Regions from separate parts of the Pseudomonas sp. B2M1-30 genome, predicted to be linked through region 2. Evidence: predicted binding sites of a transcription regulator. Region 2 holds the regulator's gene; each other region holds the start of a gene.

Region 1 (10,015 bases), on a different contig from region 2:
GCTTCGAAGTTGAGCAGTTTGCTGGCTACACGGTTGCTGTCGACTTTATAGCTGCCATCGGCAATCGCTGCTTTCAACTCGGCCACGCGGGCTTTGTCGACGGCAGGCTGATCGCGCAGCTTGTCAGTGACCTTCTGCAACTGTTGAGCCTCATTGCTGAGGTGTACCGATTCCCCGCTTTTTGCGGCACTGGCCTGTTCGGCCGGGGTATTCAGCGGCGCGGAAGTGCCGGTTTCGGCGGTTTCCTTAGGCGTGCTGGTACGTGTACTGCCCGTAAGTGACGAGGAGCTGTTCAAACGGCTGAAATCGATGACCATGATAAAAACCTCTGGGTATTTGGACGCTTGCCATGTTTTCGGCCATACCCGATAAAACTTTAGGCTCATTTATCAATGAGCTTGCGCGCGTCAGCGCTCGCTGCAGATGAGCCACAGTTTAGGGAACGACGCAGGCCGGCGCCAGTTTTCTGCAGGGCCTCTGTCCACGTCGTTCACATAGCCACTTCCACCTGGCCCGGCGCGGTGACTTGCGCCTTGATGACCCGTTGGGAGTTAAGGTTTTTCACGCGAATCTGTTCCTTCAAACCGCCGTTGGCAAGGGCTTCTCCCGGCATCCGCACGGCCAGTGTGCCGCTGCGCGCGGTGATGACCACCTGATCGCCCTTGCGCACGACTTCCGCCTGTTCCAGATGCACCAGGGTAATCACCTGGTCGGCGACCGTTGGTCGGGTCAATTTTTGTCCGATCGCCTGATCCACCGACGTCAGGAATCCCTGATTGATCTGGCTGACGTCGCGTTCACGCAAGGTCACGTCCTGAGGCTCGATGATGCCGGCGCGCTTGAGCGGACGAGTGGTCGTCACAATCTCGCGAAACAGCCGGACTTGAGCGGGCACGAACACCGTCCAGGGCGAGGCGCCGTCGCATCTGACCTTGACCGTCACCCGGCCCAGAGGACGTGCCGGACTCTCCAGGGTCGCTGTCAATTCCTTGTCGCACATAGGCATGCGCATGCGTGGATCGAGTTGGTTCACCTCGATTTCATAGCGACCTTCCGTTTGACTGGTAGCCAGATAGTCTTCTACGGTGAATTCAAGAAAGCCCTGAGTGACGCCGATAAGCATGTCAGGCAAGGTAACCGCATCAGCAACGGCAGGGCTGCCCGGGTAGAAAATGCAAACGGCCGACACCGCGCAAAGCCATCTGCGGGCTGGGGATGTCAGGCGTCGGAAAAATGTCGTTTGAGTGTTCATACGAGTTAAAAAGCAAGCGCCGTGCCGTTTAGCAATGAATGTGCGTCGCAACAACACTTGGCGTTGGGTAGGAGTCTGGGCATGGCTGGTGTAATGGATTCGGTGAACCAGCGCACGCAACTGGTAGGGCAGAATCGCCTGGAGCTGCTGTTGTTCCGTCTCGACGGCCAGCAGCTCTACGGGATCAACGTGTTCAAGGTTCGGGAAGTGCTGCAATGCCCGCAACTGACGTTGATGCCCAAGTCCAGTCCTGTCGTGTGCGGGGTGGCGAATATCCGGGGGGCGACCATTCCGATCCTTGATCTGGCAATGGCGACCGGCTCCGGTGCTTTGAAAGACAAGAACAATCCGTTCGTGATCATCACGGAATACAACACCAAGACCCAGGGTTTCCTGGTGCGCTCGGTGGAACGCATCGTCAACATGAACTGGGAAGAGATCCATCCGCCGCCCAAGGGCACCGGGCGCGACCACTACCTGACCGCTGTGACTCGGGTGGACAATCAGTTAGTCGAAATCATCGACGTCGAGAAGGTGCTGGCGGAAGTCGCGCCGACGCCGGAAGCGATTTCGGTCGGCGTGGTGGATGTCGAGACCCAGAGCAAGGCATTGTCATTGCGGGTGCTGACGGTCGATGACTCGTCGGTGGCGCGCAAGCAGGTGACGCGTTGCCTGCAGACGGTGGGTGTCGAAGTGGTGGCGCTGAACGACGGCCGGCAAGCGCTGGATTACCTGCGCAAACTGGTCGACGAGGGCAAGAAGCCGGAAGAAGAGTTCCTGATGATGATTTCCGACATCGAGATGCCGGAGATGGACGGGTACACCCTGACGGCCGAGATCCGCAGCGATCCTCGCATGCAAAAGCTTCATATCATCCTGCATACTTCGTTGTCGGGTGTGTTCAACCAGGCGATGGTCAAGAAAGTCGGTGCCGATGACTTCCTGGCCAAATTCCGTCCTGATGACCTGGCATCCCGGGTAGTCGACCGGATCAAAGCAGCAGATATCAGCTAGGGACCTTTCGTCCCTGGCGGTCAACACGATTTAAGAGGCGGCATCATTTGTCTACGGGTAATTTGGATTTCGAACAGTTCCGGGTCTTCCTGGAAAAGGCCTGTGGCATTTTGCTCGGTGAAAACAAGCAGTACCTGGTGTCGAGCCGTCTCAACAAACTGATGGAGCAGCAGGGCATCAAGTCGCTGGGTGAGCTGGTCCAGCGCATCCAGACCCAGCCGCGCAGCGGTTTGCGCGAGCAGGTGGTCGATGCCATGACGACCAACGAAACCCTGTGGTTTCGCGACACCTATCCGTTTGAAGTCTTGAAGAACAAGGTCCTGCCCGAAGCGATCAAGGCCAGCCCCAACCAGCGTCTGCGGATCTGGTCGGCGGCCTGCTCATCGGGTCAGGAACCCTATTCGATGTCGATGGCGATCGATGAGTTCGAACGGACCAACCTCGGTCAGTTGAAGATGGGCGTGCAGATCGTTGCCACCGATCTGTCGGGCAGCATGCTGACCAACTGCAAGACCGGCGAGTACGACAGCCTGGCGATTGGCCGTGGTTTGTCGGCCGATCGTTTGCAGCGTTACTTCGACCCGAAAGGGCCGGGGCGCTGGGTGGTCAAGGCGCCGATCCGCAGCCGCGTGGAATTCCGCTCGTTCAACCTGCTCGACAGCTACGCCAGCCTCGGCAAGTTTGACATCGTGTTCTGCCGCAACGTGCTGATCTACTTCTCCGCCGAGGTGAAGAAAGACATCCTGTTGCGCATCCACAGCACGCTGAAGCCGGGTGGTTATCTGTTCCTCGGCGCTTCCGAAGCGCTGAACGGTTTGCCGGACCATTACCAGATGGTCCAGTGCAGCCCTGGGATCATCTACCAGGCGAAGTGACTGATCGCGGCAACACAAAAAAACGGGAGTCCTCAGGGACTCCCGTTTTTTTATGCCTGCCGCTCATTGGCGGCAGAAAAGCGGCATTGAGCGGAAGCCGGTTGCCGCTTTTCTGGCATTGCCGCGTTGCCGACTTGCGGCAAAGCCCCGCAATCCGGGGATTTTTTGAATTGGCACGCCGCTTGCTATAGCCCTGTTACGAAAAACTCCGGTCACCTGAAGGTTCCCGACATGAGCATCAGCTTCGATAAAGCGCTCGGCATTCACGAAAAAGCCCTGGGCTTCCGCGCCCAGCGTGCCGAAGTCCTGGCCAACAACATCACCAACGCCGATACCCCGAACTACAAGGCTCGGGACCTGGACTTCTCCAAAGTGCTCGAAGCACAGAGCCAGAAGAACAACAACGGCACGATTGCCCTGAACATGACCAACAGCCGCCACATCGAAGCTGAAGGCCTGGGCAATGGCGATGAGTCGCTGATGTATCGCACGCCGATGCAGCCTTCGATCGACCAGAACACCGTTGACGCTCAACTGGAGCAGGCGAACTACGCAGAAAACGCCGTCGGCTTCCAGGCCAGCTTCACCCTGCTCAACAGCAAATTCAAAGGGCTGGTGTCAGCCCTGCGCGGAGAGTAATCCATGTCCCTGTCCAGCGTTTTCAACATTGCCGGCAGCGGCATGAGCGCCCAGAACACCCGTCTGAACACCGTGGCGTCGAACATCGCCAACGCCGAGACCGTTTCGTCGAGCATCGACCAGACCTACCGCGCCCGTCACCCGGTATTCGCCACCATGTTCCAGGGCGGCCAGAGCGGCGGCAGCGACTCGCTGTTCCAGAATCAGGACGCCGCAGGCCAGGGCGTGCAGGTGCTCGGCGTGGTCGAAGACCAGAGCAACCTCGAAGCGCGTTACGAGCCCAATCATCCGGCGGCCGACGCCAAGGGTTATGTCTACTACCCGAACGTCAATGTGGTCGAAGAAATGGCTGACATGATCTCCGCGAGCCGGTCGTTCCAGACCAACGCCGAAATGATGAACACCGCCAAAACCATGATGCAGAAGGTACTGACCCTCGGTCAGTGATAAGGGGCGACTGCCATGAGTGTTACTGATACCACCAGCAGCCTGAGCATGACCGATATCCTGGCGAACTCGTCGAAAAAGACCGGTTCGACCAGCGATGGCATTGCGTCGGCCACCAACAGCTCGACCGGCGGCCAGGCCCTGGGCAAGGACGCGTTCCTGCAACTGCTGGTGACCCAACTGAAAAACCAGAACCCGCTCGATCCGCAGGACAACAGCGCATTCGTTGCCCAACTGGCGCAGTTCAGCAGCCTGGAAGGCATCACCACGCTCAACAGCACGGTCAGCTCGCTGGCGGGCAACTACAACTCGTCGCAGGCGCTGCAGGCCTCGTCGCTGGTGGGTCGCAACGTGATCGTGCAGACCAACACCGTTCAGCTGGACGATCCGAGCAAAGGCATGACCGGTTCGGTCACCGTGCCGTCGTCGATTGCCGGCGGAACCGTTTCGATCAGCGACAGCACCGGCGCCGTCATTCGTACCATCGACCTGGGCAGCCGCGCTGCCGGCAGTGCGAGCTTCACCTGGGACGGCAAGGACAAGGACGGCAATCTGGTCAAGACCGGTACTTACACCGTCAAGGCCAACGCCTCGATCAACGGCACCTCGACGGATATGGCGACCTATCTGCCGGCCACGGTCAACAGCGTGACCATCAGCCAGACCGGTGGCGAGCTGATGCTCAACCTGTCCGGCAAGGGCACCGTTGCCCTGTCCAAAGTACAAACCATTGGTATATAGAGCCGACCAACCGGCACAAAGGAGTGGAATATGTCTTTCAATATCGGCCTTAGCGGTCTCTATGCAGCCAACAAACAACTGGACGTGACCGGCAACAACATCGCCAACGTCGCGACCGCCGGTTTCAAATCCTCGCGCACCGAATTCGAAGACGTCTACTCGGCGACCCGTCTGGGCAGCGGCAGCAAGGTCATCGGCAACGGCGTGCGCCTGGCGAACGTTTCCCAGCAGTTCACCCAGGGTGACATCAACAACACCGGCAACGTGCTGGACATGGGGATTAACGGTTCGGGCTTCTTCACCCTGAGCAACAACGGTTCGGTGTCCTACACCCGTGCCGGTACGTTCAAGGTCGATAAAGATGGCTTCATCACCAACACCGATTACACCTCGCGCCTGCAAGGCTACGGTGTGGATGCCAACGGCAAGATCATCAACGGTGTGTTGACCGACCTGAAAATCGACACCTCGAACCTGGCGCCGAAGTCCACCTCGCTGGTGGGTTCGACCATCAACCTGAACTCGACGGCTGCGGTGATCGATGACACCGTCGCGGCCGGCAAATTCGACCCGTCCAAGACTGAAACCTACACCAAGTCGTTCAGCACGCCGATCTACGACAGCCAGGGCAACCAGCACAGCATGGATCAGTACATGGTGAAAACCGGTTCCAACACCTGGAAGGTTTACACCCTGGTCGATGGTCGCAACCCGGATGGCAGTGATCCAACCGCTGCGGCTACCCCTCCGGTCGCTTCGACGCTGACTTTTGACACCGCAGGCAAGTTGACTCAGGTCAGCACCCCGAGTGCTTCCGGTCCGGTCATCAGCAGCGACTTGAAGTTCACTGGCTGGGTGCCTGGTACTGTCACCAACGGTGTCTGGACGGCTAACGGCGCTGCCGCGAACCCGGCCGGGATTACGATCTCCATGGCCAAGACCACTCAGTTCAACGCTGATACCGCCCGTTCGATTCCGACCCAGGATGGTTACGCCACCGGCCAGATCACCAACCTGACCATCGACGGCACCGGTACGCTGTTCGCCAACTTCAGCAACAACGAGAGCAAGGCCATCGGCCAGGTCGCACTGGCCAGCTTCACCAACGAGCAAGGCCTGCAGCCTATCGGCGGCACCTCCTGGAAAGAAACCTTCGCTTCGGGTATCCCGGGCTACGATGCGCCGGAAACCGGCACGCTGGGTTCGGTGGTTTCCAACTCGCTGGAAGAGTCGAACGTCAACCTGACCAATGAGCTGGTGGACCTGATCAAGGGCCAGAGCAACTATCAGGCGAACGCCAAGACCATTTCGACTCAGAGCACTATCATGCAGACCATCATTCAGATGACTTGATGTCTGGTTGAGTTTTGCAAGAGCCCCTCTTTTGAGGGGCTTTTTTGTGGTTGCGCTTTTTGGTCTTGGCGGCCTTTGGGCCGACCAGGTTCTTGGGGTTTGGGGGGAATATCCGTTGTTTTGGGGGTTGCTGATGGCGGTTTCGCCCTTACGGCGACTCCCTTTGGCAAACGCCCCAAAGGAAGCAAAGGTCTGGGCCCCGGCGTACGGCTCCTCGCTGTGGCTCGGGGTTCCTTCGTTACGGGATTCATCCGGGGGCATCGCCTACGGTTTGCTTCGCTGCACCTCCTCTCGATGTGTTCGACTTCGTCGAACGGCGCTGCGCGCCTACCCCCGGATGAATCCCTCCACTCAGCCTGCCGAAGGGGCCGGCACGGCAAGATCAAAAGCGGTACTCGAGCTAACGCTCATCGTGTTGAGTGGTGAGAGGCGGGTGCGGACTATCCGAGCTGCTTTTTGCTTTTCTAATGTGGGAGTGGGCTTGCCCACGAAGGCGGCCTGACAGCCGACCGGGTTGTGGCAGGTGTACCAATCTGTGTGGCCACCCCGATCAGCCCCTTTTCCCTCCGCGCGGTCCGACGTTTCGGGAGCGCTGGGATGAGGGGCTTTTCAGTTGTGGTTTTCCCCCGGCAAAAGAAAACCCCCGACAAACCAGAAGTCTGTCGGGGGTTTTTCATTCAGGCGTTTCGCAACGCCTGAGGTCGCTCAGCTTATTGACAAGCTTCGCAATCCGGCTCGTCGATCGCGCAAGCCTTTGGCACTGGAGCCGGGCCTGCAGGGGCGGCCAGTACGGAGTCGTCGCCATGGTTGCCGCCAGCGGAAACAGCGTTCAGCTTGCCGGTGTTGATGGTCGATTTCTCGGTGCTGGTCGCGGCCAGGGCACGGAGGTAGTAAGTGGTTTTCAGACCACGGTACCAGGCCATGCGGTAGGTCACGTCGAGTTTCTTGCCCGATGCGCCAGCGATGTACAGGTTCAGCGACTGGGCCTGGTCGATCCACTTCTGACGACGGCTGGCCGCGTCAACGATCCACTTGGTGTCCACTTCGAATGCAGTCGCGTAGAGCTCCTTGAGTTCTTGCGGGATGCGCTCGATCTGCTGAACCGAACCGTCGTAGTACTTCAGGTCGTTGATCATGACCGAGTCCCACAGACCGCGAGCCTTGAGGTCGCGAACCAGGTACGGGTTGATCACGGTGAATTCGCCCGACAGGTTCGATTTCACGTACAGGTTCTGGTAGGTCGGTTCGATCGACTGCGATACGCCGGTGATGTTGGCGATGGTCGCGGTCGGTGCGATGGCCATGATGTTGGAGTTACGAATGCCTTTCTGCACACGGGCGCGAACCGGTGCCCAGTCCAGGGTTTCTTCCAGGTTCACGTCGATGTACTTGGCGCCGCGAGCCTCGATCAGGATCTGTTGCGAATCCAGTGGCAGGATGCCCTTGGACCACAGCGAACCCTGGAACGTGTCGTATGCGCCACGCTCGTCGGCCAGGTCGCAGGACGCCTGGATCGCGTAGAAGCTGACCGCTTCCATCGACTTGTCGGCGAACTCGACGGCAGCGTCGGAACCGTAAGGGATGTGCTGCAGGTACAGCGCGTCCTGGAAGCCCATGATGCCCAGGCCGACCGGACGGTGCTTGAAGTTGGAGTTCTTCGCTTGCGGCACCGAGTAGTAGTTGATGTCGATCACGTTGTCGAGCATGCGCACGGCGGTGTTCACGGTGCGTTGCAGCTTGGCGGTGTCCAGCTTGCCGTCGACGATGTGGTTCGGCAGGTTGATCGAGCCCAGGTTGCAGACCGCGATCTCGTCCTTGTTGGTGTTCAGGGTGATCTCGGTGCACAGGTTCGAGCTGTGAACCACGCCGACGTGCTGCTGCGGGCTGCGCAGGTTGCACGGGTCTTTGAACGTCAGCCATGGGTGGCCGGTTTCGAACAGCATGGACAGCATCTTGCGCCACAGGTCTTTGGCCTGGATGGTCTTGAACAGTTTGACCTTGCCTGGGTACTCGGTCAGGGCTTCGTAGTACTCGTAGCGCTCTTCGAAGGCCTTGCCGGTCAGGTCGTGCAGATCAGGCACTTCGGACGGCGAGAACAGGGTCCACTTGCCGTCATCGAAGACGCGCTTCATGAACAGGTCAGGGATCCAGTTGGCGGTGTTCATGTCGTGGGTACGACGACGGTCATCACCGGTGTTCTTGCGCAGCTCGATGAACTCTTCGATGTCCATGTGCCAGGTTTCCAGGTAGGCACACACAGCGCCTTTGCGCTTGCCACCCTGGTTGACGGCGACGGCGGTGTCGTTCACCACTTTCAGGAACGGAACCACGCCTTGCGACTTGCCGTTGGTGCCCTTGATGTACGAACCCAGCGCACGTACCGGAGTCCAGTCGTTGCCCAGGCCGCCGGCGAATTTCGACAGCATGGCGTTGTCGTGGATCGCGTGGTAGATGCCCGACAGGTCATCCGGCACGGTGGTCAGGTAGCAGCTCGACAGCTGTGGACGCAGAGTGCCGGCGTTGAACAGGGTCGGGGTCGAGGCCATGTAGTCGAAGGACGACAGCAGGTTGTAGAACTCGATCGCGCGTTCTTCCTTCTGCTTCTCTTCGATCGCCAGGCCCATGGCTACGCGCATGAAGAAGATCTGCGGCAGTTCGAAACGCACGCCATCCTTGTGGATGAAGTAACGGTCGTACAGGGTTTGCAGGCCCAGGTAGGTGAACTGTTGGTCGCGCTCGTGGTTGATCGCCTTGCCCAGTTTTTCCAGGTCGAAGTCGGCCAGCACAGGGTTCAGCAGTTCGAACTCGATACCTTTGGCGATGTAGGCCGGCAGCGCCTTGGCGTACAGGTCGGCCATCTCGTGGTGAGTGGCGCTTTCGGCCACGCCGAGGAAGCCCAGGCCTTCGGCACGCAGGGTGTCCATCAGCAGGCGGGCGGTGACGAACGAGTAGTTCGGCTCACGCTCGACCAGAGTACGGGCGGTCATTACCAGGGCGGTGTTGACGTCGTTCAGGGCCACGCCGTCGTACAGGTTCTTCAGGGTTTCGCGCTGGATCAGGTCGCCGTCGACTTCTTCCAGACCTTCGCAGGCCTCGGTGACGATGGTGTTCAGGCGGCCCATGTCCAGCGGCGCCAGGCTACCGTCGGCACGGGTGATGCGGATCGACGGGTGCGCCTGAACCGGTGCATCGGTGGTGGTGCGGGTGGCGCGTTCCTTGGAGCGGGCGTCGCGGTAGATCACGTAGTCACGCGCCACTTTCTGCTCGCCGGCACGCATCAGGGCCAGTTCGACCTGGTCCTGGATTTCTTCGATGTGGATGGTGCCGCCCGAAGGCATGCGACGCTTGAAGGTCGCGGTGACCTGTTCGGTCAGGCGGGCAACGGTGTCGTGGATTCGCGACGAAGCGGCAGCGGTGCCGCCCTCAACTGCGAGAAACGCTTTGGTGATAGCGACGGTGATCTTGTCATCGGTGTAAGGAACGACAGTGCCATTACGCTTGATCACACGCAGTTGGCCAGGCGCGGTAGCGGCCAGATCCGAATTCGAATCGGCGGCCTGCGGCAAGGTGCCCTGCGGGTTCTCGCGAGTTGTGTCGGTTTGCATGGGTGTCTCCACGTTCTCTATGTTTGTTTGGGCACCATGAAGGTGCCCACCGTTCCGTCCTGAAGCACTACGACCGGCACGGGGCCGGG
Region 2 (10,015 bases):
GACGGTCATGCCGACGCTGGTGCGGTCGCCCGACTCATCCTTCGGCGCATCGACGGTGATGCCCTGGTTGTTGTACTCGAGCAAGGCGTTGCCGTAGAACTGGAACAGGCCTTTCTTGAAGTTTTCCTGGAAGGTCTGCATCTGCGCAGGCGTGGCCTTGCGCGAATACTTGACCGTCATGATGCTCTTGGAAATGCCCTCGGCATCCACCACCGGACCGACGATGCTGTTCAGCGCAGCATAGAAGTCGTTCGGGTCCTGTTTGTACTTCTCTTTATTGGCAGCCAGGTCGGCCAGCATGCGGTTGGTCGTGTCCTGGACCAGATCGTGTGCCGTAGGCGCCGCCACGGCGTTAGCCACCAGCGGCAGTGCCGCGAGCAACACCAACAGGCCACGTCGCAAGGTAGAGATCATTCAAAAGCTCCTCATTTGGCGTCTTTGCTAACGGTATTGAGCAGGAATTTACCGATCAGATCCTCCAGCACCAGCGACGACTGCGTGTCGTGGATGGTTCCACCATCCTTGAGACGGGTGTCTTCCCCACCCACGCTGATGCCGATGTATTTTTCGCCCAGCAGGCCAGCAGTCAGGATAGATGCTGTGGAGTCGGTCGGCAGATTGTCGACGCTTTTATCCACCAGCAAAGTCACCCGACCGGTGAAGCTGTCACGGTCCAGATCGATCGCCGTGACCTTGCCGATCGTCACACCGGCCATGGTCACTTTAGCTCTGACCGTCAAACCGGCGATATTGTCGAAATACGCATAAAGTTTATAAGTGTCGGTGGTCGAAGTCGGAGACAGGCCGCTGACCCGCAACGCAAGCAGCAGCAAAGCCAGGATCCCTGCCAGCAGGAACAGGCCGACACCGATTTCCAGGGTGCGGTTTTGCATCAGAAATCTCCAAACATCAAAGCGGTCAGAATAAAGTCCAGACCGAGCACTGCCAGCGAGGCATAAACCACGGTCTTGGTGGTGGCACGACTGATCCCCTCGGAAGTGGGCTCACAGTCATAGCCTTGGAATACGGCGATCCAGGTCACGACAAAGGCGAAAACCGCGCTCTTGATGATGCCATTGAGCACATCGTCGGCGAAGTCCACGCTGTTCTGCATGTTCGACCAGTAGGAGCCGTCATAGACCCCCAGCCAGTCGACCGCCACCCACGAACCGCCCCAGATGCCCACCACGCTGAAAATCATCGCCAGCACCGGCAGGGAAATGAAGCCGGCCCACAGGCGCGGGGCAATGATGTACTTGAGCGGGTCGACCCCGATCATTTCCAGGCTGGAAAGCTGTTCGGTGGATTTCATGTTGCCGATCTCCGCCGTCAGCGCCGAACCGGCACGCCCGGCGAACAGCAGCGCAGTCACCACCGGACCGAGCTCACGCAACAGCGTCAGGGCGACCATCTGCCCGACCGCCTGCTCCGAGCCGTAGCTCGACAGGATATTGAAACCCTGCAGCGCCAGCACCATGCCGATGAAGATCCCCGAAACGACGATGATCACCAGCGACATCACGCCGACCGAATGCAATTGCTTGACCAGCAGGCCGAAACCGCCGCCGATGCCGCCACGGCCCAGCAAGGCGTGAAACAGGAACAGTGTCGAGCGCCCGAACACCGCAACGGAGTCGATCGCCGCACTGCCGAACCGGCGCACGCGCTCTATCAATGAAATTCTGCGCATCAGCGGCGCTTCCCCAGAAGATCTGCGCGGTAATCCGGCGCTGGAAAGTGGTACGGAACCGGGCCGTCAGGATCGCCGGTCATGAACTGGCGGATGCGCGGATCGTCCGAGCTCATCAGTTCATCGGGTGTGCCCTGCCCCAATACCTGGCCGTCGCCGACCACATAGATATAGTCAGCGATGCTCGCGGTTTCGGCCAGGTCGTGGGAAACCACGATGCTGGTGATCCCCAGCGCATCGTTGAGCAGACGGATCAGGCGCACCAGAACGCCCATGGCGATCGGGTCCTGGCCGACAAAGGGTTCGTCGTACATCAGGATCTGCGGATCGAGGGCAATCGCCCGGGCCAGAGCGACACGACGCTTCATGCCGCCGGACAGTTCGTCAGGCATCAGCTCGATGGCGCCGCGCAGGCCGACCGCCTGCAATTTGAGCAGGACGATGTCGCGGATCATCTCTTCCGGCAATTCGGTGTGGACACGCAGGGGGAACGCCACGTTCTCGAACACATCGAGATCGGTGAACAGCGCACCGCTCTGGAACAGCACGCCCATGTGCTTGCGCGCATCGAACAGATCGCTGCGCGACAGCTTCGGCAGGTTCTGGCCATTGACCCAGACCTCGCCTTTCGACGGCCGCAACTGGGCGCCCATCAGACGCAGCAGCGTAGTCTTGCCGCACCCGGAAGGTCCCATGATGCCGGTGACCTTGCCCCGCGGGATGCGGATATCGACGTTATTGAAAATGCTCCGCGATCCACGCTTGAAGGTGACGCCCTTCAGCTCGACCGCGTAGGCGTTATCGGCACTCATCTAAACTCCTTGCGATGCAGCCTCTCACTCGGACGCCTGGCTTTCTCAAAGGAAAGCGCTTACATCCCGGGCAGGCCGAACTGGCGGCGAACTATATCACCGCAAAGGCCAAGCGCCCAAGGCCTGTGCCCGGCCACGTTCAGGGATATGACAGGCTCGATGCATTATTTAAGGCAATTGGTAACGAGTAATGACAAAGGGTGACGAACTAGCGTGAGGCTTTTCGACAGAACCGCTATAATCGCCGCCTTTTCATCGGGCTATACGATTTCTGACATGAGCCAATCCAGCGACCTGATTCAATCGGCACAACGCACCATCCGCCTCGAAATGGAAGCCGTACAAGGCTTGCTGCCCCATATCGACGCCGATTTCGTACGCGCCTGCGAGATGATTCTGGCGAGCAAGGGCCGTGTCGTCGTGGTAGGCATGGGCAAGTCCGGGCACGTCGGCAACAAGATCGCCGCCACCCTGGCGAGCACCGGCACCCCGGCATTTTTCGTTCATCCCGCCGAAGCCAGCCACGGCGACATGGGCATGATTACCCGCGATGATGTGATCCTGGCCCTGTCGAACTCCGGCTCGACCAACGAAATCGTGACCCTGCTGCCACTGATCAAACGCCTGGGCATCCAGCTCATCAGCGTGACCGGCAACCCGCAATCGCCGCTGGCCAAGGCCGCCGAGGTCAATCTCAACGTCCATGTCGAGCACGAAGCCTGCCCGCTGAATCTGGCACCGACCTCCTCGACCACCGCAGCCCTGGTGATGGGCGACGCCCTGGCCGTGGCGCTGCTGGAGGCACGCGGCTTCACCGCCGAAGATTTCGCCTTTTCCCATCCGGGTGGCGCGCTGGGCCGGCGCCTGTTGCTGAAAGTGGAAAACGTCATGCACGCCGGCGAGGAGCTGCCACAGGTACAACGCGGCACCCTGCTCAAGGACGCGCTGATGGAAATGACCCGCAAGGGCCTGGGCATGACCGTGATTCTCGAAGCCGACGGCAAACTCGCCGGGATCTTCACCGACGGCGACCTGCGCCGCACCCTGGATCGCAGCATCGACGTCCACAGCGCCACCATCGATCAGGTGATGACCGTACACGGCAAGACCGCCCGCGCCGAGATGCTCGCCGCCGAGGCCCTGAAAATCATGGAAGACCATCGAATCAACGCACTGGTCGTCGTGGATGAGGAAGACCGCCCGGTAGGCGCCTTCAACCTTTCCGATCTGCTGCGTGCAGGAGTGATGTAAATGAGCACCGATCTGCTGCAACGCGGCAAAGCGATCAAACTGGCGGTTTTCGACGTCGATGGCGTCCTCACCGATGGACGCCTGTATTTCCTCGAGGACGGCAGCGAGTTCAAAACCTTCAACACCCTCGACGGCCAGGGCATCAAGATGCTGATGAACGCCGGGGTGCAAACCGCGATCATCAGCGGCCGCAAGACCCCGGTGGTCGAACGTCGGGCGAAGAATCTCGGCATCCCGCACCTGTTTCAGGGCCGCGAGGACAAATTGGTCGTCCTTGACGGCCTTCTCGAGCAACTGGGCCTAAGCTATGAACAGGTCGCCTACCTCGGTGACGACCTGCCCGACCTGCCGGTGATTCGCCGCGTAGGCCTGGGCATGGCCGTGGCCAACGCCGCCGAATTCGTCCGCGAGCACGCCCATGGCGTCACCCTCGCCCGTGGTGGCGAAGGTGCCGCCCGGGAATTCTGCGAATTGATCCTGCGCGCCCAGGACCGCCTCGATGCGGCCAATGCCGCGTACCTGTGAGTCAAATAATGTTCAGCAAAAAAGTTCGCAATGTATTGGTGTTCGGCTGTATCGCGGCGATTTTCGCTGCGGTCGGCTATTGGAACATCAGCCCGGAGCGCTTCCTCGACAAGCCTCCCGTCTCGACCGTCGACAACCCGATCGACTGGTACGCGACCAACACGCACACCCTGCAATACCTCGAAGACGGCAGGGTGCAGTACGAAATGACCTCGGAAAAAGCCGAGCACGTCAAAGCCACCGACGTCACCCTGGTCACCAAACCAGACCTGAACATGTTCCGTGGCACCGATTTTCCGTGGCATGTGACCAGCGAACGCGGTGAAGTGAATTCTGGCGGCACCGAGGTCGAGCTGATCGACTCGGTTCGCGTCAAGCGCACCGACGAAAAGAACCGCGACACCCTGATCACCTCCACTCGCATGACGGTGTTCCCGCAGCAACAATATGCGCAGACCCAGCAACCCGTTAGAATCGACGGCGCTGGCGGTGTATCGACCGGCGTGGGAATGAAAGCGTATCTGAAGGAAAGCAGGATACACCTGCTATCGAACGTAAGAGGACAGTATGAGGCTCGTTAAAACCCTCCCTATTTTGCTCAGTCTGGGCGCAGCACTGGGAAGCGTGAGCGCCTGGGCTCTGCCGAACGATCAACAGCAGCCAATCCGCATTCAGGCCGACGATGCCCAGCTGGACGACAAGAATGGTGTTGCCACTTATAAAGGCGACGTGATCATCACTCAGGGTTCGATGATCGTCAAAGGCAACACCGTGACCATGACTCGTGCGCCAAACGGCGACATCGATGTCGTGACCTCGGTCGGCAACCTCGCCTACTTCGAACAACTGCAGACCCAGGGTGACGCCAAGCCTGTACAAGGCTGGGGCGTGACGATCCAGTACCACGCCCAGCAAAACCGCGTCGTGCTGATCGACAAGGCCAAGGTTGTCGACAAGGACAACAACGTCACCCAGGGCGAGAAAATCGTCTACGACACGGTCAAGAAGCTGGCAAGCGCCGGCCGTGCCACCGGCAGCAAGGTCACCGAAGCGCGCCCACGCATCGACATGGTGATCCAGCCGAAAAAGAAAACCGATGAGAAAACCCAGTAATGGCAACTCTGAAAGCTCAGCACCTGGCCAAGGCCTATAAAAGCCGCCAGGTCGTGCGCGACGTCAGCCTGTCGATCGACAGTGGCCAGATCGTCGGCCTGCTCGGCCCCAACGGCGCCGGCAAGACCACCTGCTTCTACATGATCGTCGGCCTGGTGCAGGCCGATCAGGGTCGCGTACTGATCGACGACCTCGACGTCAGCCACCAGCCGATGCACGGTCGCGCCAAGGCCGGTATCGGCTATCTGCCGCAAGAAGCGTCGATCTTCCGCAAACTGTCGGTAGCCGACAACATCATGGCCATCCTCGAGACCCGCAAGGAACTCGACAAGGCCGGCCGTCGCAAGGAGCTGGAAAGCCTGCTGCAGGAATTCCACATCAGCCACATCCGCGACAACCTCGGCATGAGCCTGTCCGGTGGTGAACGCCGCCGGGTGGAAATCGCCCGCGCCCTGGCGACCGCACCGAAATTCATCCTGCTCGACGAACCGTTCGCCGGCGTGGACCCGATTTCGGTGGGCGACATCAAGCAGATCATCCACCACCTCAAGGCCAAGGGCATCGGCGTCCTGATCACCGACCACAACGTGCGCGAGACGCTGGATATCTGTGAAACCGCCTACATCGTCAACGACGGCCAACTGATTGCCGAAGGCGACGCCGAGACCATCCTCGCCAACGATCTGGTGAAGGAAGTGTATCTGGGCCACGAGTTCCGCCTGTAAGCACTGAGTTATCCGATCGACCGCTCGGGCGCTGCGTCAGTAAAACGGCTTTTTATGGGTTTTTATTGTTACAGCGCTCCAGGCAAACACGCCGCTTCAAAGGTGTTCAACCGCCAGCCGGAGCGACGCGTCAACAAAGTTTTATAGGTTTTTATTGTTACAGCGCTCTAGGCAAACACTTCAGTTTCAGGCATATAATTTGCTTAAGTTTGGCGCTCCGGCGCCCTGTAGTGGATGGCGCATGTGCGCCGGCGAATAAGGTGTTAAGCCCCTGCCATGAAACCATCGCTAGTCTTGAGAATGGGCCAGCAGCTGACGATGACACCGCAGCTGCAACAGGCCATCCGCCTGCTCCAATTGTCGACCCTGGACCTGCAACAGGAAATCCAGGAGGCCCTGGAGTCCAATCCGATGCTCGAACGCCAGGAAGAAGGCGACGACTTCGACAACTCCGATCCCCTGGCCGACAACGCCGAACAGAAGCCCAACACCGAGATTCAGGAACCCTCCTACCAGGAAACCGCCCCGACGGTGGACAACCTCGAGGACGGCGAATGGAACGAACGCATCCCCAACGAACTTCCGGTCGACACCGCCTGGGAAGACGTCTACCAGACCAGCGCCAGCAGCCTGCCCAGCAGCGATGATGACGAGTGGGACTTCACCACCCGCACCTCCGCCGGCGAAAGCCTGCAAAGCCATCTGTTGTGGCAGCTGAACCTGGCGCCGATGTCGGACACCGATCGCCTGATCGCCGTGACCCTGATCGACTGCATCAATAATCAGGGCTACCTCGACGAAACCCTCGAGGAAATCCTCGACGCCTTCGACCCGGAACTGGATATCGAACTGGACGAGATCGAAGCCGTCCTGCACCGCATCCAGCAATTCGAGCCCGCCGGCATCGGTGCGCGCAACCTCGGTGAATGCCTGTTGCTGCAACTGCGCCAGCTGTCGGCCAAGACGCCTTGGCTGACCGAGGCCAAACGCCTGGTCACCGACTACATCGACCTGCTCGGCAGCCGTGATTACAGCCAGCTGATGCGGCGCATGAAGCTCAAGGAAGACGAGTTGCGTCAGGTCATCGAACTGGTGCAGAGCCTCAACCCGCGCCCGGGTTCGCAGATCGAGTCCACCGAAGCCGAATACGTTGTACCTGACGTCATCGTGCGCAAGGACAACGAGCGCTGGCTGGTCGAACTCAATCAGGAGTCGGTGCCGCGCCTTCGCGTCAATGCGCAATACGCAGGTTTCGTCCGTCGCGCCGACACCAGCGCCGACAATACCTTCATGCGCAACCAGTTGCAGGAAGCGCGCTGGTTCATCAAGAGCCTGCAAAGCCGCAACGAAACCCTGATGAAAGTAGCCACCCAGATCGTCGAGCATCAGCGCGGCTTCCTGGAGTACGGCGACGAAGCCATGAAACCGCTGGTCCTGCACGATATCGCCGAGGCGGTGGGCATGCACGAATCGACGATCTCCCGGGTGACCACGCAAAAATTCATGCATACCCCCCGGGGCATTTATGAACTGAAATACTTTTTCTCCAGCCACGTCAGCACCTCCGAAGGCGGCGAATGCTCGTCCACGGCGATCCGCGCGATCATCAAAAAACTGGTCGCCGCGGAAAATCAGAAAAAGCCGTTGAGTGACAGCAAGATCGCTGGTTTACTGGAGGCACAAGGCATTCAGGTGGCTCGCCGCACCGTCGCCAAGTACCGCGAATCCCTCGGGATCGCGCCTTCGAGCGAACGCAAGCGGTTGATGTAAGCCACGTTACAGCGTTCCAGTGGTAGATCATCTGATCTACCGCTTTATGCACTGGCAACGAAGGAGAAGCTGTATGCAAGTCAACATCAGTGGACACCAACTGGAAGTGACCCAACCCCTGCGCGACTACGTTGAGCAAAAGCTCAAGAGGCTCGAGGGGCATTTCGACAAGATCACCAACGTTCAGGTCATCCTGTCCGTCGAAAAGCTGAAGCAGAAAATCGAAGCCACGCTGCATATTCCTGGTAATGAAGTCGTCGCCAACGCGGAAGATTCCAACATGTACGCGGCGATTGACGCATTGGCCGACAAGCTGGACAAACAACTCAAAAAGCATAAGGAAAAGACCCAGAGCCTGCTTCAGGGCGCTACCGGTCGATAACCCCCCAATCCATGATCCGACTTGAAAGTATCCTGACCCCCGGCCGTTCCCTGGTGAACGTGCCGGGCGGCAGCAAAAAGAAAGCCCTCGAACAAATTGCCAACCTGATCGCCCGCGAGGTGCCGGATCTGGAGATGCAGGATGTCTTCGAGGCGCTGGTGGCCCGTGAAAAACTCGGTTCGACCGGTTTTGGCAACGGCATCGCCATTCCTCACTGCCGCCTCAAGGGCTGCGAAGCACCGATCAGTGCCTTGATGCACCTTGATGCACCTATCGATTTCGACGCGATTGACGGTGCGCCAGTCGACCTGTTGTTCGTCCTGCTGGTTCCGGAAGCGGCCACGGACGCACACCTGGAACTGCTCCGTCAGATCGCCAGCATGCTTGACCGCAAGGACGTGCGCGACCGACTGCGCAGCGCGCCCAGCAACGAAGCCTTGTACCAGGTCGTACTGGAAGAGCAGAACAGGCCGTAATCATGCGCTTGATCATCGTCAGTGGCCGCTCCGGCTCGGGTAAAAGTACTGCCCTGGATGTCCTCGAGGACAACGGCTATTACTGCATCGACAACCTGCCGGCGGGCCTGCTGCCGGAACTGGCCGAGCGCGCCCTGATCCACACCGAGCTGTCCCAGCCGCTGGTGGCGGTTTCGATCGATGCACGCAACCTGCCCAGCCATCTGTCGCGTTTTCCCGAATTGCTCGAGGAAGTCCGCAGCCGCCATATCCAGTGCGATGTGCTTTATCTGGACGCTGACGAAGAAACCCTGCTCAAGCGTTTTTCGGAAACCCGTCGCCGCCACCCGCTGAGCAGCGCCAACCGCTCGCTGGCGGAAGCCATTGAAGACGAAACCGCCCTGCTCGGCCCCATCGCCGACCTGGCCGACCTCAAGGTCAACACCACCAGCCTCAATCTTTATCAGCTGCGTGACACCATCAAGTTGCGTCTGCTGAACCAGCCGGAGCCGGGCACGGCGTTTCTGGTCGAGTCGTTTGGTTTCAAACGCGGCATGCCGGTGGATGCCGATCTGGTATTCGACGTACGCTGCCTGCCCAATCCTTACTGGAAACCGGAGCTGCGCGCGCAGTCCGGCCTCGATGAGCCGGTTGCCGAGTACCTGGCGGCGCAACCGGAAGTCGAAGAGATGTACCAGGACATTTACGCTTACCTGCACAAGTGGTTGCCGCGTTTTGCCGCAAGCAACCGCGCTTATGTCACTATCGCCATCGGCTGCACCGGCGGGCATCACCGTTCCGTCTACCTGACCGAACGTCTGGGCCAGGCGCTGCACAAGACCCTGAAGAACGTCCAGGTTCGCCACCGCGACCTCAGCTAAAGGATTCACACCGCGATGCCTGCTCTGGAAATCGAAATCATCAACAAGCTGGGCCTGCATGCCCGCGCATCGGCCAAGTTCGTCGGAGTGGCGGGGCAGTTTCCCGATTGCTCGATCAGAGTCGGCCGTACTCCGGAAACCACCGTCGACGGCAAAAGCATCATGGCAATGATGATGCTTGCCGCCGGCAAGGGCACCAAGATTCACTTGAGCACCGAAGGGCATCAGGAACAGGAAGCGCTGGATGCCCTGGTCGCGCTGATCAACAACTACTTCGATGAAGGTGGTTGAACCGCAGGATCAGCCCAACGCCGTATCCATCACCATCATCAGACAAAACCCGATCAACAGGCCCAGGCTTGCCAGTTTGTCGTGACCACTGCGTCGCGATTCGGGAATGACTTCGTGGGT
Region 3 (10,015 bases), on a different contig from region 2:
GGCACTGTTGATGTTGTTGAAAATCGCCGCGCCGAAGTCACCGTTCTTGTCGATGCCCTGGGCTTGCTGGCTGTTGATCTGGTCGGCCACCACCAGTGCCACGCGGCCCAGCTCGTTGAGCGAAGGGTCGAGCACTTCCTTGCGATAGGTCAGCAGGCCGCCGATTTCACCGCCGCTGATCACCGAGGTGATGTCGATGGTGCTCGAGCCGCGATCCATCTGGATGTTCATGCGCGACGGATCGTCTTTGCTCGGAACGGTGCTCAGGGTGTTGGTGGTGTTGCCGACGACCAGCGGCTGACCGCTGCCGACGTACACGTCGAAACTGGTGCCACGCTCGACGACCTGCGCGCCGACCAGTTCGGACAACTGGCGCACGGCTTCGTTACGGGTATCGAGCAGATCGTTCGGCTGGCCGCCGCTGGTGGAAATCTCGCCGATCTTCTGGTTCAGATTGGCAATCGAGGTCGCCAGCTTGTTCACCTGGGACGCCATGTCGCCCAGGCTGCCGTTGATCGTGGTGTTCTGATCGTTGAGCTGCTTGGACAGCGCATTGAAACGGCTGGTCAGCGCCTGGGCGCCGGTCAGCACCGACTGACGGGAGGTGTCGTCGGTGGCCGAAGTCGTCACGCCCTGCATCGAGGTGAAGAACTTCTGCAGCACGCCGGTCAACCCGGTGTTGGTATCGGACAGCGAGCCGTCCAGCGCGGTCGCCTGGGCACCGTACGCAGCCGCTTCGCTGTTGAGCGAAGTGGCGGTATGCAGTTGCGTCTCGAGGTAGGAGTTGTACACCCGGCGCACGTCGGCGAGGGTCGTGCCGGTGCCGATGAAAACGTTGCCGAACTGTTGCGAGGACTTGGTGCCCTGCACGGTTTGCTGGCGTGAATAACCGGCGGTGTCGACGTTGGCAATGTTGTTACCTGTCGTTGCCAGAGAGGACGAACTCGCGGCCAACCCCGACATCCCGATATTGAGCAAACTCATGGTTAAGACCTTATTCCTTGTGCCTTATAAAGGCGTGGTGGAAACGCCCGCCGCAGCGTAGTTCTGGAAACTGTTCATCTGCTTGGCTATCTGCGAAATCTTCGTCGCGTAGTTCGGGTCGGTCGCGTAACCGGCCTTTTGCAACTCGCGTACAAACTGTTCTGGGTTATCGGCCGACTTCAGCACATCTTGATAGCGATTATTGCTCTGCAACAACGTCACCAGATCGTGGAAGCTGTCCTTGTACGAGGCGTAGGAACGGAACTCGGCCGTCTCCTTGACCATCTGCCCGTTACGGAATTCGCTGGTGATCGCCCGGGCCGAATCGCCCTTCCAGTTGCTGCTCGCCTTGATGCCGAACAGGTTGTGACTGCTGGTGCCGTCCTGGGCGCGCATGACCGATTTGCCCCAACCGGTTTCCAGCGCAGCCTGCGCCACCAGATAACGTGGGTCGACGCCAATCCGCGCGGCTGCTTCCTGGGCCATCGGCAGCATGGTGTTGACGAATTCGTCGGCGTTGCTGAATGCCTTCTTCGCCGGCGCCAGCGGAATCTGCGCCATGGCGCGACCGTAAATCTGCATCTGCCCGCCCGAGGCCTTGTCCGCCTCGGCCCGCGCCAGCCAGTCGCCGTTGTACAACGGGCCGGAGCCGGTGGTGGCCGTTGCAACCGTCGTGGCGCGCTGCGGCAGTTGCGTGGCGGTCGTGGCGGTCGTGGCCGACGGCACCAGGCCGGCGAGCAAGCGATCAGCCAGTTTCGGCGGCAGCGCCAGACGGCGCTGGTTGATCAATTCCATGTCATTGCGATGGGCGAGCTGCGTGTTCGGTGCGCTCACCGAACGCGACGCCCACAACGGACGCTCACCGTTGACCCGCGACAACGGGCCGGTGGCGACGGTGCCGGCGGCAACCGGCGTCGCCACGGCGGCGGCTTTCGCCTTGGCTTCTTCCTGCTTGGCGGCGGACGCGGCCGCCGCCTCACCCGGAGCCATTGGTTTGTTTTTCGACATCTGGCGCATCAGCACGTCGGCCAGACCGATACCACCGCCCTCGCGGGACAGGGAAACGGCCAGTTGCTGGTCGTACATTTCCTGATACTGCTTGGCCGCCGGAGTATTCATCGGGTTGTCCTGGCCCAACGCTTCGGTGGCCGAACGCATCGACTTGAGCATCTCGCCCAGGAACAGCGATTCGAATTCCTGCGCCACCTTGCGCATGTTCGCATCGCTGTTCTTGTCGCCGACCTTGAGCTGGTTCAGGCGATTGAGGTCGGAGTAGGAACCCGAATCGCTGCTGCTGACCAGACCGCTCTTGCGCATATCCATGCTCGCCGTCCTCAGATCACGATCAGGTCGGCTTGCAACGCGCCGGCCTGCTTCAGTGCTTCGAGAATGGCCATCAGGTCACCCGGCGCTGCGCCGACCTGGTTCACCGCACGAACGATTTCGTCGAGCGTGGTGCCCGGGCCGAACTTGAACATCGGCTTGGCCTCCTGCTCGGCGTTCACGCGCGAGCGGGGCACGACAGCCGTCTGGCCGTTGGACAACGGGCCTGGCTGGCTGACGATCGGGTCTTCAGTGATGGTCACGGTCAGGCTGCCGTGGGTCACGGCGGCCGGCGAGACTTTCACGTTCTGGCCGATGACGATGGTGCCGGTGCGCGAGTTGATGATGACTTTCGCCACTGCCTGGCCCGGATCGATTTCGAGGTTTTCCAGGATCGACAGATAGTCGACGCGCTGGCTCGGATCGAGCGGCGCGGTCACCCGGATCGAGCCGCCGTCGATGGCCTGCGCGACGCCAGGGCCGAGCATGTCGTTGATCTTGTCGACGATGCGCTTGGCCGTGGTGAAGTCGGAACGGTTGAGGTTCAGCGTCAGGCTGTTGCCCTGGTTGAAACCGCTCGGCACCGCACGCTCGACCGACGCACCGCCGGGGATGCGACCGGCCGACGGAACGTTGACGGTGATCTTCGAGCCGTCACGGCCCTCGGCGTCAAAGCCGCCCACCACCAGGTTGCCCTGGGCGACAGCGTAGACGTTGCCGTCGATACCCTTGAGCGGGGTCAGCAACAGGGTGCCGCCGCGCAGGCTCTTGGAGTTACCGATGGAGGAAACGGTGATATCGACCTGCTGACCCGGTTTGGCGAACGCCGGCAGGTCGGCACTGATCGACACCGCCGCGACGTTTTTCAACTGCACGTTGCCCGACCCTGGCGGAACCTTGATGCCGAACTGCGACAGCATGTTGTTGAAGGTCTGCAGGGTGAACGGGGTCTGCGTGGTCTGGTCGCCGGTGCCGTTAAGCCCGACCACCAGGCCGTAGCCGATCAACTGGTTGGAACGCACGCCGGAAATGCTGGCGATGTCCTTCAACCGTTCGGCGTGGGCATTGACGGCCGCCGACAACAACAGCGCGGCCATCATGAGGCGCTTGAAATTCAAAGTAGCCACCTAGAAAGGGAACAGCGGGCTGAGGAAGAAACGGTCGAACCAGCCTGGCTGACTCGCATCGGCGAACGAACCGGTGCCCGAATAGGTGATGCGTGCATCGGCGACGCGGGTCGACGACACGGTGTTGTCGGTGGCGATGTCATCGGCGCGCACCAGACCGGCAATCCGCACCAGCTCGTCGCCGGTGTTGAGGGTCATCCACTTCTCACCGCGCACGGCGATGATGCCGTTGGGCAGCACGTCGGCCACGGTCACAGTGATCGAACCGGTCAGGGTGTTGCCCTGCGCGGCCTTGCTGTCGCCCTTGGTCGCACGGTCGCCGCTGTAGCCGACGTCCAGGCTCAGGTCACCGCTGCCGAACGGGCTGTTGGTGGTGGCGCTGCCGCCGAACAGCGAGGTCAGGCCGATGCCGGTCTTGCTGGTCTTGTCGACCTGCGAGTTGGCGTTCTTGCTGGCCTGGGTCCTCTCGTTCAGGGTGATGGTGATGATGTCACCGACCCGGAACGCCTTGCGGTCGCTGTACAGGTTCTGCTCGAAACCGGCCTGATAGATCGAGCCGTTGTTGGCGGCCGCCGGCAACGGTGTGCGCGGCAACACCGGCGCATAGTAAGGGTCATTGGGCTTGGGCGTCGGGGCGACGCAGCCCGCGAGCGAGACGACCCCACTCAATGCCAGAACAGATACGAAGCGATTCATGACCCTTACCTCACGGTGTTGCAGGCGACCTCATGGCCGCCTCGTAGACTTGATTACAGATTCTGCGTTACGAACGAGAGCATCTGGTCGGCGGTGGAGATCACCTTGGAGTTCATCTCGTACGCGCGCTGGGTGGTGATCATGTTGACCATCTCCTCCACGGTGCTGACGTTGGAGGTTTCCAGGGTGTTCTGCAGGGTAGTGCCGAAACCGTTCAGGCCCGGAGTGCCGACTTGCGGCGCGCCGGAAGCGGCGGTTTCCAGGAACAGGTTGTTGCCCACCGCTTGCAGACCGGCCGGGTTGATGAAGTCGGCGGTTTGCAGGTTGCCGATCACTTGCGACGCGGCGTTGCCGGGCACGGTGATGGAAACGGTGCCGTCACGGCCAACGGTGAAGGTCTGGGCGTTGTTCGGGATGACAATCGCCGGCTCCAGGGCGAAACCGCTGGCGTTGACGATCTGGCCGTTGGAGTCGAGGTGGAAAGTACCGTCACGGGTGTAGGACGTGGTGCCGTCCGGTTGCAGGATCTGGAAGAAACCGCGACCGTCGATGGCCATGTCCAGCGGTTGCTCGGTGGTTTGCAGGCTGCCGGCGGTGAAGTTCTTCTGGGTGCCGACGATGCGCACACCGGTCCCCACTTGCAGACCCGACGGCAGTTCGCTGTCCTGGGTCGACTGGGCGCCTGGCTGACGCTTGATCTGATACAACAGGTCCTGGAACTCGGCGCGGTCACGTTTGAAACCCGTGGTCGACACGTTCGCCAGGTTGTTGGAAATGGTGGTCAGGTTGGTGTCCTGGGCGGACAGACCGGTTTTGGCAACCCATAGAGCCGGAAGCATTCGATTCTCCTCGTGCGCCTGTTTTACGGCGCGACGTTCTGATAATTAGCTGATCTGCAAGACCCGAGCCATGGCCTGGTCGTCGTCTTTGGCGGTGTTCATCATCTTGACGTGCAACTCGAACTGCTTGGCCAGGGCCAGCACCGAGGTCATCTCTTCCACGGCATTGACGTTGCTCGACTCCAGGAAACCCGACACCAGCTTGACGTTGGCATCGGCCGGCGCAGGCTGTCCGTCCTTGGTGTAGATGGAACCGTCCAAGCCCTTGTTCATGTTCTTGATGTCCGGGTTGACCAGCTTGATCCGGTCGACTTCGGCCATGACGCGCGGGCCTTCGCCCATCGCACGAATACTGATGGTGCCGTCTTCACCGACTTCGACCTGCTGCTCCGGCGGCACGGCGATCGGCCCGCCATTGCCCATGACCGGCATGCCGTTGCCGGCGCGCAGGACGCCGAGGGCATCGATATTGAGGCTGCCGGTGCGCACGTAGCTCTCGCCACCGTTGGGGTTCTGCACGGCGATGAAGCCGTTGCCGCTCACGGCCACGTCGAGGTCACGCCCGGTCTGCACCAGCGAGCCGGCGGTGAAATCCGTGGCAGGTCGTTCGCTCATGGCAAACGCACGCGCCGGAAAGCTGTCACCAAACACCGGCATCGAACGCGCCTGCTCCAGGTCGCGCTGAAAACCGTTGGTGGAGATGTTCGCCAGGTTGTTGGCATGAGCCTTTTGCGCCAGTGCGTTCTGGCTGGCGCCGGTCATTGCCACATAAAGGTACTTGTCCACACTCTTTCCTCTGCATGCCGGACGTTTGCCGCCCACCGCTGTACTGCTGAGCCATAAGCAATTTGCAGACCAACTTTTTTCTGGCGGCTCGCGACCCGGTAAACAAAGGACTTGCAGGATTTTGGGGGAGGGAGGGAATGTATCGAAGTCGAAAAACCGGCGGTGTCATGCCGCCAAGCGGCATGATCGTTCCCACACAACGCCCGGGAACGATCATGCAGGCGCTAGGACTCGGTCTTGCCCACCTCATACTCGCGCAACTTATTGGCGATCGTGGTGTGCGAAACCCCCAGCCGCTTGCCCAGTTGCCGGCTGCTCGGGTGTTCGGAATACAGCCGCTCGAGTACCGCTTTCTCGAAACGCCCGACAATCTCGTCCAGTCCGCCATCGAGGGAAAAATCGCCAAGGGGCTGACGCACGCCATAGTCCGGCAAACGAATATGCTCGGCCTTGACCGTCCCGCCCTCGCACAGCGAAACCGCCTGGAACAGCACGTTCTCCAGTTGCCGCACGTTGCCCGGCCAGTGGTAGTGACTGAGCCGATCCATCGCTGCCGGCGCCAGTTTCGGCAGCGAGCAGCCAATCTGCCGACTGGCCTGATCGAGGAAGTGTTCCACCAGCGGCGTCAGGCCATCGAGGCATTCGCGCAGCGGCGGAATGTGCAGCGAAAGCACGTTCAAGCGATGGTACAGATCCTGGCGAAACTCGCCGCGCGCGCACAACTCGGACAAGTCCACCTGAGTCGCGCAGATCACCCGCACATCCAGGTAAACCTCTTCATCGCTGCCAACACGCCGGAAGCATCCGTCCTGCAGGAAACGCAACAATTTCACCTGCAGGCGCGGACTCATTTCGCCCACGCCATCGAGAAACAGCGTACCGCCCGCCGTCAGTTCCAGCAGCCCGAGTTTGCCCTCGGCACGCGCCCCTTCGAAGGCGCCAGGGCCATAACCGAACAGCTCGGTCTCGGCCATCGACTCCGGCAACCCCGCACAATTGAGCGCCATCAACGGCGACTGGCCGCGCGGACTCGCCAGGTGACAGGCGCGGGCCAGCAATTCCTTGCCGGTGCCGGTTTCGCCCTCAATTAATAATGGTGCGTCCAGCGGCGCCATGCGCCGCGCTTCGCGGACAACCGCCGCCATCACTTTCGAGCTTTGGAAGATACTGTCGAACCCCCGCAACTCCTGCTTGCGCACGTTATAGATGCGCTCGCCGACCCGGTCCGCGCGGTGCAGGGTCAGCACCGCGCCGGCCATGGCTTCGCTGTCGTCGTGCTCCGATTGCAGCGGCGCGATGTCGGCCAGAAAGACGTCACCCTTGACCTTGACCCGCATGCCATTGATTCGCGATTTGTTGGCGCGCACCAGCTCCGGCAAGTCGAAATCCTCGGCGTAGCGCGACAGCGGAATCCCCGGCACCTCATCGACCCGCACCCCCAGCAACTGGGCGGCCGCGCGGTTGGCGGCGACAATGGAGCCGCCCATGTCGATCGACAGCACCGGAAACTCCAGCGCGCCGAGCAACGCATTCAGCTCCATGTGCCGGCGTTCGCTAGGCATCAGCCCTACCCGCTTGACGCCGAACACCCCGGCAATTGCCTCGAACTTGGGGCGCAGCGCCTGGAACTGGATGTTGATCAGGTTCGGACAATGCAGATAGATCGCGTTGCCGTGCTCGCCGCCGACTTCGCCGCGAGCAACGTTGATCCCGTACTCCACCAGCAGATTGAGGATGTCGCGCAGGATGCCGATGCGGTTCTGACAATGGACTTTGATACGCATAGGAAAGGCCCGGAATGCGGTGGAATGAAGTGTCCGTTCCTGTGGAAACGGGCGTGCGCGGCGCAAATCTGGACAATTTTCTGTCGAGGCGCACAGATAATCGTCAAGATTATGTGACAGTCATCCACCATTTCAAACCCGAGACTCACCGCAAATACGACTTGGCCGACAAAGCGTAACGAAAATTTTACGAAATCTGCCGACTTTTCCTACGCAAACACCGCTCAACCCGCTGCAAGCCGACACGCCTTGGGTTATTTCTGAGTCCATCGCAGGACATAACAAGAACGAAATTTCCCTCGCAGGAGAGCAGTATGAAGCAGACGCAATACGTGGCCCGCGAGCCCGATGCGCAAGGTTTTATCGACTACCCCGCCGAAGAACACGCGGTGTGGAACACGCTGATCACCCGTCAATTGAAAGTGATCGAGGGTCGTGCGTGCCAGGAGTACCTGGACGGTATCGAAAAACTCGGTCTGCCCCACGACCGCATTCCACAACTGGGCGAAATCAACAAAGTGCTGGGCGAGACCACCGGCTGGCAGGTCGCCCGCGTTCCGGCACTGATCCCGTTCCAGACTTTTTTCGAATTGCTCGCCAGCAAACGCTTTCCGGTGGCGACGTTTATCCGCACCCGTGAAGAGCTGGACTATCTGCAAGAGCCGGACATCTTCCACGAGATCTTTGGCCACTGCCCGCTGCTGACCAACCCCTGGTTCGCGGAATTCACCCACACCTACGGCAAACTCGGCCTGCAAGCGACCAAAGAAGAGCGCGTGTACCTGGCGCGTCTGTACTGGATGACCATCGAGTTCGGTCTGGTCGAGACGCCGCAAGGCCGCCGCATCTATGGCGGTGGCATCCTGTCCTCGCCCAAGGAAACCGTTTACAGCTTGTCGGACGAACCTGAGCATCAGGCCTTCGATCCACTGGAAGCCATGCGCACGCCGTATCGCATCGACATCCTGCAACCGCTGTACTTTGCCCTGCCGAACCTCAAGCGCCTGTTCGATCTGGCCCACGAAGACATCATGGGCATGGTCAAGCACGCCATGCAGCTGGGTCTGCACGCACCGAAATTCCCACCCAAGCCAAAAGCGGCGTGAGCCGCGACTTTTGCTTACAAGTGAGTCTGTCAGTGGCCGCCACTTTGGTTTAGCTTGGCGGCATTGACGACCCGTTCAACCCTTATAAGAAAAACACGCCTTCTCAGGAAAAATGCCATGTCCAGTTTGAACCAAGCCCATTGCGAAGCCTGCCGCGCCGATGCGCCACAAGTCAGCGACGAAGAACTGCCGATCCTGATCAAGCAGATCCCTGACTGGAACATCGAAGTACGCGACAGCATCATGCAGCTGGAAAAAGTCTTCCTGTTCAAGAACTTCAAGCACGCCCTGGCGTTCACCAACGCAGTGGGCGAAATCTCCGAGGCCGAAGGTCATCACCCGGGCCTGCTGACCGAGTGGGGCAAAGTCACCGTGACCTGGTGGAGCCACTCGATCAAAGGCCTGCACCGCAATGACTTCATCATGGCCGCGCGCACCGACGAAGTGGCCAAAACCGCAGAAGGACGCAAGTAATGCACTTCGACGCCATCGGCCGGGTGCCCGGCGACCCGATCCTCGGCTTGATGGAGGCGTACGCGCAGGACTCCAACCCGCGCAAATTCGACCTGGGCGTGGGCGTCTACAAGGACGCCCAGGGCCTGACGCCGATTCCCGAGGCGGTGAAAATCGCCGAGGCGCGGCTGGTTGAAAGCCAGGACACCAAGACTTACATCGGCGGCCACGGCAACCCGTTGTTCGGCAAGGTCATCAATGAACTGGTGCTCGGCGCCGACTCGAAGCTGATCGCCGCGCAACGCGCCGGGGCCACCCAGACCCCGGGCGGCACCGGCGCCCTGCGCCTGAGCGCCGACTTCATCGCCCAGTGCCTGCCGGGCCGTGGCGTGTGGCTGAGCAACCCGACCTGGCCGATCCACGAAACGATTTTCGCGGCGGCCGGGGTCAAGGTCAGTCACTACCCGTACGTCGGCAGCGACAACCGTCTCGATGTTGAGGCGATGCTCGCCGTGCTCAGCCAGGCACCGAAAGGTGACGTGGTCCTGCTGCACGCCTGCTGCCACAACCCGACCGGTTTCGATCTGAGTCACGACGACTGGCGCCGGGTGCTGGAGGTGGTGCGCAGCCGCGACCTGCTGCCACTGATCGACTTTGCCTACCAGGGCTTTGGCGATGGTCTGGAACAGGATGCGTGGTCGACCCGGTTGTTCGCCGCCGAACTGCCGGAACTGCTGATCACCAGTTCCTGCTCGAAGAACTTCGGCCTGTACCGCGACCGCACCGGTGCGCTGATCGTCTGTGCGAAAACCGCCGACAAGCTCACCGACATCCGCAGCCAACTGGCCAACATCGCCCGCAACCTGTGGTCGACGCCACCGGATCACGGCGCGGCGGTAGTGGCGACCATCCTCGCC

Evidence for each region. The regulator sigma-54, encoded in region 2, starts transcription at its own class of promoters, with help from an activator protein. The targets are predictions, from matches to a motif close to ANTGGCATNNANNTTGCTNT.
Region 1: flgB (flagellar basal body rod protein FlgB) is a predicted target of sigma-54. The motif match lies at 3,311-3,330, and genes of this name have one in related genera.
Region 3: N8H74_RS20390 (flagellar basal body rod protein FlgF) is a predicted target of sigma-54. The motif match lies at 5,810-5,829, and genes of this name have one in related genera.

The regions. Positions count from the first base shown of each region.
Region 1 is NZ_JAOEJT010000005.1:27,090-37,104, forward strand. Features, by position in the region: gene flgM (flagellar biosynthesis anti-sigma factor FlgM) at 1-317, opposite strand, end outside; gene flgA (flagellar basal body P-ring formation chaperone FlgA) at 491-1,252, opposite strand; gene N8H74_RS11985 (chemotaxis protein CheV) at 1,334-2,266, shown strand; gene cheR (protein-glutamate O-methyltransferase CheR) at 2,314-3,141, shown strand; gene flgB (flagellar basal body rod protein FlgB) at 3,373-3,780, shown strand; gene flgC (flagellar basal body rod protein FlgC) at 3,784-4,227, shown strand; gene flgD (flagellar hook assembly protein FlgD) at 4,243-4,968, shown strand; gene flgE (flagellar hook protein FlgE) at 4,999-6,321, shown strand; gene N8H74_RS12015 (ribonucleoside-diphosphate reductase subunit alpha) at 7,032-9,926, opposite strand.
Region 2 is NZ_JAOEJT010000007.1:70,158-80,172, forward strand. Features, by position in the region: gene N8H74_RS15610 (ABC transporter substrate-binding protein) at 1-414, opposite strand, end outside; gene mlaD (outer membrane lipid asymmetry maintenance protein MlaD) at 426-893, opposite strand; gene mlaE (lipid asymmetry maintenance ABC transporter permease subunit MlaE) at 893-1,690, opposite strand; gene N8H74_RS15625 (ATP-binding cassette domain-containing protein) at 1,690-2,502, opposite strand; gene N8H74_RS15630 (KpsF/GutQ family sugar-phosphate isomerase) at 2,779-3,753, shown strand; gene N8H74_RS15635 (HAD family hydrolase) at 3,754-4,278, shown strand; gene lptC (LPS export ABC transporter periplasmic protein LptC) at 4,287-4,859, shown strand; gene lptA (lipopolysaccharide transport periplasmic protein LptA) at 4,846-5,391, shown strand; gene lptB (LPS export ABC transporter ATP-binding protein) at 5,391-6,116, shown strand; gene N8H74_RS15655 (RNA polymerase factor sigma-54) at 6,393-7,886, shown strand; gene raiA (ribosome-associated translation inhibitor RaiA) at 7,960-8,268, shown strand; gene ptsN (PTS IIA-like nitrogen regulatory protein PtsN) at 8,280-8,744, shown strand; gene rapZ (RNase adapter RapZ) at 8,747-9,604, shown strand; gene N8H74_RS15675 (HPr family phosphocarrier protein) at 9,620-9,895, shown strand; gene N8H74_RS15680 (ZIP family metal transporter) at 9,905-10,015, opposite strand, start outside.
Region 3 is NZ_JAOEJT010000011.1:33,971-43,985, reverse strand. Features, by position in the region: gene flgK (flagellar hook-associated protein FlgK) at 1-984, opposite strand, end outside; gene flgJ (flagellar assembly peptidoglycan hydrolase FlgJ) at 1,009-2,307, opposite strand; gene N8H74_RS20405 (flagellar basal body P-ring protein FlgI) at 2,319-3,407, opposite strand; gene flgH (flagellar basal body L-ring protein FlgH) at 3,435-4,130, opposite strand; gene flgG (flagellar basal-body rod protein FlgG) at 4,184-4,969, opposite strand; gene N8H74_RS20390 (flagellar basal body rod protein FlgF) at 5,015-5,755, opposite strand; gene N8H74_RS20385 (sigma-54-dependent transcriptional regulator) at 5,980-7,539, opposite strand; gene phhA (phenylalanine 4-monooxygenase) at 7,854-8,645, shown strand; gene N8H74_RS20375 (4a-hydroxytetrahydrobiopterin dehydratase) at 8,763-9,119, shown strand; gene N8H74_RS20370 (amino acid aminotransferase) at 9,119-10,015, shown strand, end outside.